DNA from 3 places in the Pseudarthrobacter sp. NPDC055928 genome. Region 3 is predicted to be linked to each of the others. Evidence: riboswitches for the same ligand, from Rfam matches in the RefSeq annotation. Region 3 holds a riboswitch; each other region holds the start of a gene.
The links. Region 3 has a riboswitch for thiamine pyrophosphate ahead of ACFC25_RS15450 (bifunctional hydroxymethylpyrimidine kinase/phosphomethylpyrimidine kinase). Riboswitches for the same ligand answer to the same signal wherever they lie in the genome.

Region 1 (4,404 bases), on a different contig from region 3:
GGGATTCAGCCGAGCCGTACTCATCCCGGATGTCCTGGCTGATCCTCATGGAGCAGAACTTGGGGCCGCACATGGAACAGAAGTGGGCGGTTTTGGCCGGCTCGGCGGGCAGCGTTTCGTCGTGGAAGGCTTCCGCAGTGACCGGGTCCAGGGACAGTGCGAACTGGTCCCGCCAGCGGAACTCGAACCGCGCCTTTGACAGGGCGTCGTCCCGCTCATGGGCGCCGGGGTGGCCCTTGGCCAGGTCGGCGGCGTGGGCCGCGATCTTGTAGGTGATCACACCCGTCTTCACATCGTCCTTGTTGGGCAGGCCGAGGTGCTCCTTAGGCGTGACGTAGCAGAGCATGGCGGTGCCGTAGCGGGCGATCTCGGTGGCCCCGATGGCGGAGGTGATGTGGTCGTAGCCGGGTGCTATGTCCGTGACCAGCGGTCCGAGGGTGTAGAACGGGGCCCCCTTGCAGAGCTCCTGCTGGCGTTCCACATTCTCCCGGACAAGGTGGAACGGTACGTGGCCGGGTCCTTCCACCATCACCTGCACGTCGAATTCCCAGGCGCGCTGCGTCAGTTCAGCCAGCGTATCCAGCTCGGCGAACTGGGCGGCATCGTTGGCGTCCGCCGTCGCTCCCGGGCGCAGCCCGTCGCCGAGGGAGAAAGCGACGTCGTATTTGGCGAAAATTTCGCACAGCTCGTCGAAGTGGGTGTACAGGAAGTTCTCCTGGTGATGCGCGAGGCACCAGCCGGCCATGATGGAACCGCCACGGGAAACGATGCCGGTGACACGGTTGGCCGTCAGCGGCACGTAGCGCAGCAGCACTCCGGCGTGGATGGTCATGTAGTCCACGCCCTGCTCGCACTGCTCAATCACGGTGTCACGGAAGATCTCCCACGTCAGCTTGTTGGCCTCGCCATTGACCTTCTCCAGCGCCTGGTAGATGGGCACCGTGCCGATGGGGACGGGGGAGTTGCGGATGATCCATTCACGCGTGGTGTGGATGTCATCGCCGGTGGACAGGTCCATCACGGTGTCGGCTCCCCACTGGGTTGCCCACTGCAGTTTGTCCACTTCCTCGGCGATGGAACTTGTCACAGCCGAGTTGCCGATATTGGCGTTGATCTTGACCAGGAAGGCCTTGCCGATGATCATCGGCTCGGATTCCGGGTGGTTGATGTTGTTGGGGATGATGGCGCGGCCCGCCGCCACTTCGCTGCGGACCAGTTCCACGTCACAGTTTTCGCGGAGGGCAACGAACTGCATTTCCGGGGTGATGACACCCTGCTTTGCGTAGTGCATCTGGGTGACTGTCCGGCCGTCGACGGCGCGGCGGGGCACCGGCTGTGCTCCCTTCCACTCTGCGGAGGCTGCGCCGCGGCGGACTGCCGACTTGCCGTCGTCGAGCAGGTTCCGTTCCCGGCCGCTGTAGGGCTCGGTGTCGCCACGGGCCGCGATCCATTCCGAGCGGAACGGGTCCAGGCCCACTACCGGATCACTTCCAGGGCCGGCGGTGCGGTAGGTCCGGAAAGGGCCGTTCGCCTCGCCGTTGGGCGATGGTTCCAGCGCAATTTCCGTTACCGGAACCCGGATTCCGGTGGCCTCGTCACTGATGAACGCCAACGAATGGGATTTCAGCGACTGGGTTTCAGTGCCGGCTTTCCCCTTGGCCGTCTCATTTTGGGCAGCAATCAGCCGTGTTTCTGGTGTACTCAATGAATACTCACTTCCTTCGCCGGCATTACCCGGACAGGTTCAACGGTCGCAGGCTGCGTCAGCCTGATCTCAGCCCCTGCAAGGGCTCCCGTGTGGTCTAGATGAAGCTACCACAGGTGCGGGAGGGCACTCCTGACCGTGACGTGGGCGGGCTCTTCCGCGGATTAGGCTGTTGCCATGGCCGGAATCATCGAATTCAGCGGAACAGTGCTCACCGGACCGAATGAGGAACGGCGGGGCCTCTGGTCCGTCGACGGCCGTCTCACGTTCCACAGGCCCCCCACGTCCCCCGATGCTGTGCTTGGGGGCTGGGTCCTTCCCGGGTTCGTTGATGCCCACTGCCACGTTGGCCTGGGACCCGGCGGCGTCGTCCCGGATGCGATGGCTGAAGAACAGGCCCGCACCGACCGCGACGCAGGCACGCTCCTGGTCCGTGATGCCGGGGCGGCAAGCGACACGCGTTGGCTGCAGCAGCGTCACGACATGCCCAGGCTTATCCGCGCCGGGCGGCATATTGCCCGGTCCCGGCGCTACCTGCGGGATTTCGCCGTCGAGGTGGAGCCGGACGGCCTGGTGGAGGCCGTGCGGAAGCAGGCGAGGGCCGGCGACGGCTGGGTCAAGCTCGTGGGGGACTGGATTGACCGCGACGCCGGAGACCTCGCACCGTCGTTTCCCGACGCCGTCGTCCGCGATGCCGTGCAGGCGGCCCACGACGAGGGCGCACGGGTGACCGCGCACTGCTTCGCCGAAGCCACCCTTGACCAGATGCTCGACGCCGGCATCGACTGCATCGAGCACGCCACTGGATTGCTGCCCCGGCACGTTCCCCGGCTCGCCGCCCAGGGTGTCCCCATCGTTCCGACGCTGATCAACATCGACACCTTCCCGGACATCGCCCGCCAGGCCGAAGCGAAATTCCCGCGGTACGCCGAGCACATGCACGCGCTGTGGGAACGCAGGTACGAGCGCGTGTACGAAGCCTTCGCAGCGGGTGTGCGAATCTATGCCGGGACAGATGCGGGCAGCGTCATCCGGCACGGACGGATCGCCGACGAAATCCTGGCACTGCACCGGGCAGGCCTCCCTCCTGCGGCGGCCCTGGATGCTGCTTGCTGGGGTGCGCGGACGTGGCTCGGCGCTGAGGGGATCTCCGAGGGTGCCAGCGCCGATGTGGTGTTGTGCGGGGAAGACCCCCGGCGCGTCCCCTCCACTGTCGCCACGCTCCGGCACGTCGTGTTGCGGGGCGAGGTGATCCGCTGACCGTTGAAGATCACGCATCGTACAGCTGGGAATAAATTGAAGCTTCAAGTAATTTAGAAGAGTAGAGGCCTCCGAGATCCGGCGGCCGTTGGACCGGGAGTTTTCGATGACCGCAGAATCCACCAGCCAGGACCTTCTACCTGCCGAGCTCACCATGGGCACGGTGATGCTGAAGGTCGGCGACATGAAGCTCATGACTGACTACTACCAGCGCGCACTGGGCCTGGACGTGGTGGCCGAACAGGACGGTGGCCTCTACATGGGCCGGCTCGGAAAGCCGCTAGTGCATCTGGCCGCCGCCCCCGGGCTGACTCTTCCTGGCAGGGGCGAGGCCGGGCTGTTCCACACGGCGCTGCTCTTTGAGGACCAGGCGGCACTGGCGGCCACAGTCGCTACGGCGGCCCAATATGAGCCCCGCTCGTTCACGGGCAGTGCGGACCACTTGGTCAGTGAAGCCTTCTATTTCAACGACCCGGAGGGCAACGGCATCGAACTCTACTGGGACCGGCCGCGCAAAAACTGGTCCTGGAATGGAACGGACGTGGTCATGGACAGCCTGGCACTGCCTCCGCAGCGCTACCTGCAGGAGCATCTGACCCAGGAATCCGTTGAGGGCCAGCAGCGGACGGCCGCCGGGGTGGGCCACGTCCACCTCCAGGTAGGCGACGTCCACACCGCCCACGATTTCTATGTCGGCACGTTGGGGTTCGAGAAGACGGCGGGCTGGCATGGCCAGGCGCTTTTTGTGTCCGCCGGGCGCTACCACCACCACATGGCCATGAACGTCTGGAACAGCCGCGGCGCCGGTCCCCGGAAAGATACCCTCGGCCTGGGGGAGGTGCTCATTGAGGTGCCGTCCGGAGACGACGTCGGCGCACTTGCCGATCGGCTGAAGGTCGCGGGGGTTCCCAGCCACCATACGGGGGCCGAGTTGCGCTTCGAGGACCCTTGGCGAAACAGCATCCGGGTCGCTGTGCGCTAAGCCGGGTGCGGCGGCCCGGAGAGCAAGGAGCCGTGTACTAGGCTGATTCCGAACGGCCGGGGCAGCTCTGCAGCTGCCTGCCAGAGCCGCACCGTCGACGGAATGAGGGCGATTCCCATGGGCTTCACCGAAATCTTTGTTTCAACCCACGACGCCGCGCTGAAGCGTGCCGGGATACTGGACGACGGCGGTTCCCCCGCCACACCCGGCCTTCGGATTCCCGGGATCAGTGACTTCGAAATTGAACAGCTCGGGGACCTCGCCGGCGCGGCCGTGCATGCCGGTGGTGCGGACTATGAACTGGCCATGGTGGATGTGGCCAGCGATTCACTGCTGGGTGTTCCGCCCGCCATGGTCCGGGCGCTCGCTGAGCTGCTCAGCTATGAGACCGAGGGGGAGGGCAATGTACTCGACGACGTCGCCGAAAAATGGGCGGCCCAGGACGACATGCCATTCG
Region 2 (4,404 bases), on a different contig from region 3:
ATGACGATCGCGTCGAATTCCTGGCCCACATGGTTGACCAGCAGGGCGGCCTCCACGGTGTCCAGCGCCAGGCGCTCCATCCTGGCAGCCAGCTGATCGGAACCGGCCATGATCACCGGCAGGGAGGGCAGCGCTTCCCGCGCCCAGGCCGGGACCGGGCTGCCGTTGCTGAGTGCCTCACAGATGACCAGGACAAAGCGGTCCACCAGCCGGCGGAGCGGAGCCGTGGTGTGGGCGTAGGCGGCTCCGATCGCGGACTGGCGGGCATCATTGGGGATTTCGCCGTCGAACGCCGTATAACTGGCGCCACGGAAAAGCATTCCCGCCGAATGCATGATGGCCAGTTGCCGCGGATCCGTGGGGTCAAGCGTGCGGAGATACTCCCCGTAGCCCGCTTTCCCGTCCCAGGGCTTGCCCAGAACCTCGGTCTGCAGCCGGAAATGCCCCAGGGACCGTTCGTCAGGGGCGGGCATGGTCCGCAGGATGCCGACTTTGCCCTCAAGCATCAGGGTGGCCGCAGCCATTCCTGTCATGAGCGATATCTGGGCGTTCCAGTCCTCGACCGGGAGCTGGGGAGCAGCGGCGATCCGGTAGCCGCCGTCGGGAAGCTGCACGATCTCCTGCTCAGGCATGTTCAGGCTCGCGCCATCGCGTTCCCGCTCCAGCTCAACACGCTTGAGGCCCACTTCCTTAAGGAGCTCCAACACCGGCGAGGCCGTTCCGGCGTCGAGTTCAGCCTGGGCGCCCTTGTAGCTGAGCTTGGCCCTGCTGCGGACCCGTGCCCTTTGGACCGAAACGGACGTGACCTGGGCAGCCTGGTCCAGGTGGAAGTCCCACACAAAGGCAGAGCAGAGCTGGCCTGCCAGGAGGCTGCCGGCCCCCTCGCTGATGACCTCCGGATGAAGGGGGATGCGGCCGTCGGGCGCGTAGAACGTCTGTCCCCGGCGGCGGGTCTCGGCGTCCAGCGGCCCGCCGGGCACCACGAATGCGGGTACATCTGCGATGGCGTAGAGGACTCGATAGCCGCTACCGGCGCGCTCAATAAACAGGGCCTGGTCTAGATCGGTGGAGGACTCAGGATCAATAGTGAGGAAATCAATGCCTGTCAGGTCGGCATCAGGCAGTTGCCTTGAGGAGACAGCGGCTTCCGCATCTCGGACGGCGTCGGCAGGGTAGTCGCCCGGTAGCTCCAGCTCGGTCCGCAGCGCACTCAGTGCCTCCTCGAGGGCATTGGTGTGCTCGTGGACATTTGGGGCCAGCCGATGATGTGACACGAAATTCAGGTTAGCCCGATTTTCGCTGATTATGCACGCCATCCCCTCTTTGGGGCCGAAGGCCTAGGAGCCGGCGGCGTCCAGGGCCCGAAGCAGTGCCGCGGCGGCCTCTGCGGGATCGGCGGCTTCGGTGATGGCCCGGACCACAACGATCCGGCGGGCGCCCGCTTCCACCACCTGCTCTACGTTGCCAAGGTCCACGCCCCCAATGGCGAACCAGGGTACCTCTGCCACGCCGGGCACGGACGCCGCCTGTTTGACTGCGCCCGCGGCGTACCTGAGGAGGTCGAGCCCGACGGCGGCCCGGCCGGGCTTGGTGGGGGTGGCCCAGACCGGGCCAACACAGAAATAGTCCAGCCCGGTGGGTGCGGCTGTGACGGCGGCCGAGGCCGAGACCGCGCCGTCGATCTGTGAGGTGGTGTGGGTGGACAGACCGATGGCTGCATTGCCGTTCAACAAGGTGCGTGCAGCCTTCAGCGGCAGGTCCTTCTGGCCAATATGGAACACCGGGGCACCTGAGAGCACCGCGACGTCGGCCCGGTCATTGACCGCCCATAGCCGTCCATGGCGCAGGGCGGACTCCTTCAGTACTGCCAGCAGGTCCAGCTCCTCTGCTGCCTCAATCGTCTTGTCGCGGAGCTGGATGATGTCCACGCCCCCGGCGAAGGCCGCATCAACAAACCCGGCGAAGTCACCGCGGTCCTTACGGGCATCCGTGCACAGGTACAGCCGGGCACCGCCCAGGGCCTCAGCATGGCTGGTGGAAAGGAAGGTGCTGTTGACGACGGCAGTGCTGTCAGGAAGGGCTGCGTTCATGGAAACCAGAGTAGTTCCTCTAAACTGGGCAGGTACTGCGGGAGCCCGCGGCAGCTGTCATAAAGCGCCGGGCTGAGAGGGCGTCAGAGCCGACCGCTTGACCTGATCCGGCTAGTACCGGCGTAGGGAAGGAACCACATGATACCGCCAACCGGCATTCCGTCCGCCGGCGCTCCCAGTGACGCTCTCGCCGACCTCTCTGCTGACGTCGCCGTTATCGGCGGGGGTGTGATCGGGCACGGTATAGCCTGGGAAGCCAGGCGCTCGGGCCGTTCTGTGGTTGTGATTGATGATGCCCCCGGTTCCGGCGCCACCTGGGCTGCGGCAGGCATGCTCGCCCCGGTAAGTGAGTTGCACTACCAGGAGGAAGAACTCCTGGAGCTGATGCTTGAATCGTCCCGGCTGTGGCCGGCCTTCGCGGCGGACCTGGCCCGGGACGTTCCCGGCGATGCAGGGTACCTGCCCACCCCCACGCTGGCCATCGGCGCGGACGCAGCCGACCGCCGTGCGCTGATGGACCTCCGATCAGTCCAGCGGGCCCAAGGGCTGGACGTTGAACCACTGACGGTGCGCGAGGCCCGCAGCCGCGAAGCCCTCCTGAGCCCCGCGATCTCCTGCGCCCTGGACATTCCCGCTGACCACCAGGTGGACCCGCGGAAGCTGGTGGCGTGCCTGCGGGAGGCTTTGGCCAGCCACAGGGAGGATTCAGGATCCGCCGTCGCAGGAGCCGAACACGGATTCGCCGTTGCCGACCGTGCGTCGTCGCTGGCCTGGAAAGACGGCCGGGTCGCCGGTGTCCGGCTGGCCGGTGGGGGATCGGTGACCGCCAGCGAAACCATCGTGGCCAACGGGCTTGGAGCGGCGTCGTTGGGCGGGCTGCCCGATGGACTCCAGCTGCCGCTGCGCCCCGTGCACGGCGACATTCTCCGGCTGCGCGTCCCGGAGCATCTCCGCCCTCTGGTCACCGCCACTGTCCGCGGACTGGTCCACGGTGTTCCCGTCTACATCGTTCCAAGGCGTGACGGCACTGTGGTCATCGGTGCCACCCAGCGCGAGGACGCGTTGGCAGCATCCAGTCCGGAGCGCCGCCAGGACGGCACAGGAACGTCGGCTGGCGGCGTCTCGGCAGGCGGCGTCTACCAGCTGCTTCGCGATGCCCAGGTCCTGGTGCCGGCGGTCGCCGAGCTGGAACTGCTGGAAAGTACAGCCCGGGCGCGTCCTGCTACGCCGGATAACGCTCCATTGCTGGGCCGCGTCCACCTCCCAGGGAACCACGGACCGGTGGATGGCCTGATCGTGGCGACGGGTTTTTTCCGCCACGGTGTGCTGTTGACACCTGCAGCCGCCGCCATCTGCCGGGACCTCATGGATGGACGTACAGACCCGCGCTGGCTCCCGTTCAGTCCGGCCAGATTCTCCACACGCCGCGCCGCCATCCTCCAACCCACCAAGGAAACAGCATGAACATCACCCTCAATGGTTCGCAGCACAGCGTGTCCGACGGCGCGTCAATTACCACCCTGGTCAGCCAGGTCACTGGCCGTCCCCTGGCTGCGAACGGGCAGGCCACCGACGGGCAAAAACTGGGTGTGGCAGTGGCACACAACTCCGAAGTAGTACCCCGCAGCCAGTGGTACGTCACGGCACTCGCCGAAGGTGACGACGTCGAACTGGTCACAGCAGTCCAGGGAGGCTGAACCATGACCGAAACCATCAATACCGTTAACCCGACCGGGCACCCGGACGCGCTCGTGATCGACGGCGTGGAGCTCGGCTCCCGCCTGATCATGGGCACCGGCGGCGCGCCAAGCCTTGATGGGCTGGGCGCGGCCCTGCTGGCCTCCGGGACGGAGCTGACCACCGTCGCCATGCGGCGATACTCGCCAGCCGAAACCGGCTCCCTCTTCCAGCTCCTGCTGGACCATGGCATCCGGGTCCTGCCCAACACTGCCGGCTGCTTCACTGCGCGGGATGCCGTGATGACGGCTGAACTGGCCCGCGAGGCGCTGGAAACAGACTGGGTCAAGCTTGAGGTCATCGCCGACGAACAGACCCTCCTGCCGGACGCCGTTGAGCTCGTGGACGCGACTGAACAGCTCGTCAACCGGGGCTTCAAGGTGTTCGCCTACACCAATGACGACCCCGTCCTGGCCCTGCGGCTCGAAAACATCGGCGCGACGGCGGTCATGCCACTGGGATCGCCCATCGGCACCGGGCTGGGCATCCTCAACCCGCACAACATCGAACTCATCGTGTCCCGCGCATCGGTGCCCGTGGTGCTGGACGCCGGCATAGGGACTGCCTCGGACGCTGC
Region 3 (4,404 bases):
CTGGCGCTTCTTGTAACCGGTCTTGTTCTTGAACTTCTGGATGACGATCTTCGGACCACGGAGGTCATTGAGGATCTCAGCCGTAACAGTTACCTTGGCCAGGTCCGCAGCGGCGGAGGTGACTTTGTCACCGTCTACCAGGAGCAGTGCGGGCAGCTGAATGGTGCTGCCGGCTCCACCGGGGACGCGGTTCAGGGTAACGAAGTCTCCAACGGAAACCTTCTCTTGGCGGCCGCCTGCGCGGACAATCGCGTACACCACTTGGGAACTCACTTCTCTCGACGTTTATTACTAGATTTGCGTGCGGAACCTGGGCCTATATTTGGCTGGGCTCTCGCTGTGCCTCAACGCCGTGGGGTCGTAACCCAAGTGTTGGCGTAAGCACCGAAGATCTAGAATACGCTAATTTTGCCTTCGGCCGCAAATGAGGCTGGTTCCGGCGGGCTGTCCGTGATAAGCGCCACAAGCGTGCGCAACACTGACAATCCGGAACCGTGCCCGACTATCGTACCGGCTGGATGGGCCGGGGAGCGTCAGGCGTGCAGCCGCGGCGCGTCGAAGAAATCAACTTCGAAACGGCACGACTGGTTGAAAGCGACGACCATGGCAGCACGCTCGTCCTCCGAGCCCCGGCGTCCGGCTTCGTCTGCCAGGGCAATAGCTGTACGGGTGGCCTGCGCGAAGTCCTCGTCGGCGTACGTCCGCAGCCACTCGGCGTACGGGTTGTCCGCCGGGGCGCCCGCGGCAAGGAATTGCGCGTGGAGGGTCTGTCCGACTTCGGCGTAGAGCCAGAAGCAGGGCAGGACCGCTGCCACCAGCACCGCGTAACTGCCCGATGCGGAGGCGGCCAGCAGGTGGTCCACATACGACTTCGTGACAGGACCGAGGACGGGCTCCACGGTTCGCGTACTGAGCCAGTTCCGATGCAGCTCCGATTCAACCTCCAGGCATTGCTGGGCTGATCGGGCCCAAAACAGCTGTGCGGCTTCGGTGGGGGCCAAGGCGCTGGTCCGTGCCAGCACCCGTGAGTATCCATTGAGGTAGATGGCATCCTGGGCCAGGTAGTAGGCGAACTGCTTTTCGGGCAGGCTTCCTGCCACGAGGTTCCGGATGAACTCGAGCTCATAGATGGCGGCGAGGTCTGCGGTGGCCTCCGCACGGAGGAGCTCGGCGAAGCCGCCCTCGCCGAGCGGGGACGGTTCCAGGGCAGGCCCTGTGGCCGCCTGCAGGTGGTGGAAGTGGTGGACGGGACCGTTTCCCGCACCGACGTCCAGGCTGCCCGAGGACTCCAGGGCACCTGCCAGCCAGGGCTTGACGTGCCGCAGTGACGCCTCCCAGTCCCCCAGCCGGGCCTGTGCCGTTGCCATGGCCGACGATAGCGAGCAGCCCGTCCCGTGGCTGTTCCGGGTGGGGATCCTGTCCCCCGGAACCTCCACAATTTCCTGGGCAAGCAGTCCGCCGGTATTGACGAGGGCATCCGGGCAGGCGGCGCCGTCGAGATGTCCCCCCTTCACCAGGATGGTGGAGCCGGTGTCCGCCGCCAACCGCCGGCCCTGTTCCAGCGCTTCTGCCCAGGAGCCGGCCTGGGCCTCTCCGAGCAGCATGGCCAGTTCAGCGAGATTGGGCGTGATCAGGTCCGCCAGCGGGAGCAGTCCGCGGAGGGCAGCCTCGGCAGACGCCTGCAGGAGCCTGTCGCCGCTGGTAGCCACCATGACGGGGTCAAGGACTACGACGCCGGGACGCACCTTTTCGAGCCAGCTGCGGACCGCGGCCACCACCTCGGCATCGCCCAGCATGCCGATTTTGACGGCATCAATGGTGATGTCATCGCTCACGGCTTCCAACTGCTGGACCAGGAAGGCGGCCGGCGGCACGTGCACCGCGCGGACGCCCTGAGTGTTCTGCGCTGTCAGCGCGGTGATCGCGGCCATCCCGTAGCCGCCGTGGGCTGCGATGCTTTTCAGGTCGGCCTGGATGCCGGCGCCGCCGGACGGGTCGGACCCTGCGATGGACAGCACCCGCGGAACGTCCCGGAGGACCGGGGCCGGCGCTGCCGGGCTGAGTACAGATGCCGGGGGCAGGACAGTAGTTGAAGACAAGGAAGACATCCCTTCGTCGGTGCTAGCCGGACAGGTTCAACGGGTGTGGATCTCAGCCGGCCCTTGCGCGGCACCCCGTGTCGGTAACCAAGCCTAGCGTTTCAGTGCCCGGCCCGGCGTCAAATGGCCTGGTCACATGAAGCCGTTAACGCGCGATGCCCGGACGCGCCCCTGCGAAGGGTCGTGTCCGGGCATCCTGGCTGATGTCCTTTGCGGAGGATCAGAGCTCGGAAGCAGGTACTCCTACCCCGAGGATGATTGGCGCCTCTGCCTGTTTCTTGTCGCCTGCGGCGGTTGTGGCCGGCTCAGGCGCCTTGGCCGCGTGGGAGTGGCCGCCGGCTGCTGCGTGCGTTGCCTCGTGGTGTTCTACCGAGGTTGCGTTTGCCGCGCCCTGGGCCCGGCTGGCGCTGCGGTTGCGGCGGGGCCTGCGGGTACGGGACTGCTCAGCGGTGTGGTCTGAGTAATCCTTCTCCTCTACCGCAGCACGCGGCACGTCGGTGCTTGGCTGCGGGGCAGCCTGCGCAGGCTCCGGAGCGGCAACGGCGGGCTCGCCGAGGTGCGCGAAGGCTTCCGCGAGCCTGTCGAGCGTCAGGGCCGGCTGCTGCGGCTGGTCTGCCGCGTGCTCCACGAACGGCAGCGCCACCTGCTCACCGCCGAAAGTGAGCACGGCAGCAGGACGTCCGGACGCGTCGGCGTCATGCTGGCGGGCTGTTGCCGGTGCCTGGCCTGTTGGTGCCTGGCCTGTTGCTGCCGGGGCGGCGTGGGCCTGCTCCGTCGTCGTCCGTGCTGCCGCTGCAGCAGGGCTTCCGGCCGCCGCGGCTCCAGCAGCGTGGGCTACCTCGTCGTCGTGCAGGTGCGCTGCGTGCGCCGCCGCGGCGATGTTGGCCAGGGCCAGCCTGGTGGCCTCAGCCTTGGCGTGCCGCTCGGCGTCGCTGGGATCCGGGTGGACCGTGTGGACCTGGACCGGTGCGGACGGTGCCGCCTCCAAGGGAACGCCTCCGCGTCCACGGCGGCGCTTGCGGTCGCCACGTGCGCCGGGCTGGCTGTCGGCCCGCTGGCTTTCCGGGCGCTGGTCGGGCCGCGGGGTGTCCGTGCGGTGAGTGTCCGTACGCTGTACGTGGTGCTCGGCAGCCACCGTGTTGGCGCGACGGTGCTCCACGGGATCGTCGTGGGTGACCACGCCGCGGCCGGCACAGGTTTCGCACTGCTCGCCGAAGACTTCCAGCAGCCCGGTGCCCATGCGCTTGCGCGTCATCTGAACGAGCCCCAGCGACGTTACTTCTGCCACCTGGTGCTTGGTGCGGTCGCGGCCCAGGCATTCCACCATGCGGCGCAGGACGAGGTCGCGGTTGGATTCCAGGACCATGTCGATGAAGTCGATGACGATAATGCCGCCGATGTCGCGGAGCCGCAACTGGCGTACAACTTCTTCGGCAGCTTCGAGGTTGTTCTTGGTGACCGTTTCCTCGAGGTTGCCGCCGCTGCCGGTGAACTTGCCGGTGTTGACGTCCACCACGGTCATGGCTTCGGTTCGGTCGATAACCAGCGAACCGCCAGAGGGCAGGAAGACCTTGCGTTCGAGTGCCTTGTGGATCTGCTCGTCGATCCGCCAGGCCGCGAAGATGTCCTGGTCCTTGGTCCACTTTTCCAGGCGGCCCACCAAATCGGGGGCCACGTACGTGACGTAGGCCTCGATAGTGTCCCAGGCCTCCTCACCGGAAACGATCAGCTTGGAGAAGTCCTCGTTGAAGACGTCCCGAACCACCTTGATGGTGAGGTCCGGTTCGCCGTAGAGAAGTTCCGGGGCAAGGATCTTCGTGGACGTGGACTGGCTTTCAATGCCCTCCCACTGGGCGCGCAGACGGTTGATGTCGTGCGTGAGCTCCTCTTCCGAGGCGCCTTCTGCGGCCGTGCGGACGATGACGCCGGCATGCTCCGGCAGGCGGTCCTTGAGGATGCGCTTGAGCCGGTTGCGTTCGACGTCGGGCAGCTTACGTGAGATTCCCGTCATGGAGCCGCCGGGTACGTAGACCAGGTAGCGGCCGGGGAGGGAGATCTGGCTGGTCAGGCGCGCGCCCTTGTGACCCACGGGGTCCTTGGTGACCTGGACCAGGACGGTGTCGCCGGACTTCAGGGCGTTCTCGATCCGGCGCTGCTTGCCTTCGAGGTTGACGGCTTCCCAGTTCACCTCGCCGGCGTACAGGACGGCGTTGCGGCCGCGGCCGATATCAACGAACGCCGCTTCCATTGATGGCAGGACGTTCTGCACCTTGCCGAGGTAGACGTTCCCGATCAGGGAGTCCTG

Region 1: another riboswitch for thiamine pyrophosphate. It lies ahead of thiC (phosphomethylpyrimidine synthase ThiC); the one in region 3 lies ahead of ACFC25_RS15450 (bifunctional hydroxymethylpyrimidine kinase/phosphomethylpyrimidine kinase).
Region 2: another riboswitch for thiamine pyrophosphate. It lies ahead of thiO (glycine oxidase ThiO); the one in region 3 lies ahead of ACFC25_RS15450 (bifunctional hydroxymethylpyrimidine kinase/phosphomethylpyrimidine kinase).

Annotation. Positions count from the first base shown of each region.
Region 1 is NZ_JBHJZH010000002.1:17,665-22,068, reverse strand. Features, by position in the region: gene thiC (phosphomethylpyrimidine synthase ThiC) at 1-1,705, opposite strand, end outside; TPP riboswitch at 1,700-1,807, opposite strand; gene ACFC25_RS03205 (amidohydrolase family protein) at 1,883-2,965, shown strand; gene ACFC25_RS03200 (VOC family protein) at 3,072-3,947, shown strand; gene ACFC25_RS03195 (hypothetical protein) at 4,065-4,404, shown strand, end outside.
Region 2 is NZ_JBHJZH010000002.1:396,221-400,624, reverse strand. Features, by position in the region: gene ACFC25_RS05055 (RNB domain-containing ribonuclease) at 1-1,274, opposite strand, end outside; gene thiE (thiamine phosphate synthase) at 1,338-2,090, opposite strand; TPP riboswitch at 2,118-2,237, shown strand; gene thiO (glycine oxidase ThiO) at 2,229-3,554, shown strand; gene thiS (sulfur carrier protein ThiS) at 3,551-3,787, shown strand; gene ACFC25_RS05035 (thiazole synthase) at 3,791-4,404, shown strand, end outside.
Region 3 is NZ_JBHJZH010000012.1:100,143-104,546, forward strand. Features, by position in the region: gene rplU (50S ribosomal protein L21) at 1-261, opposite strand, end outside; gene ACFC25_RS15450 (bifunctional hydroxymethylpyrimidine kinase/phosphomethylpyrimidine kinase) at 534-2,108, opposite strand; TPP riboswitch at 2,091-2,187, opposite strand; gene ACFC25_RS15455 (Rne/Rng family ribonuclease) at 2,320-4,404, opposite strand, start outside.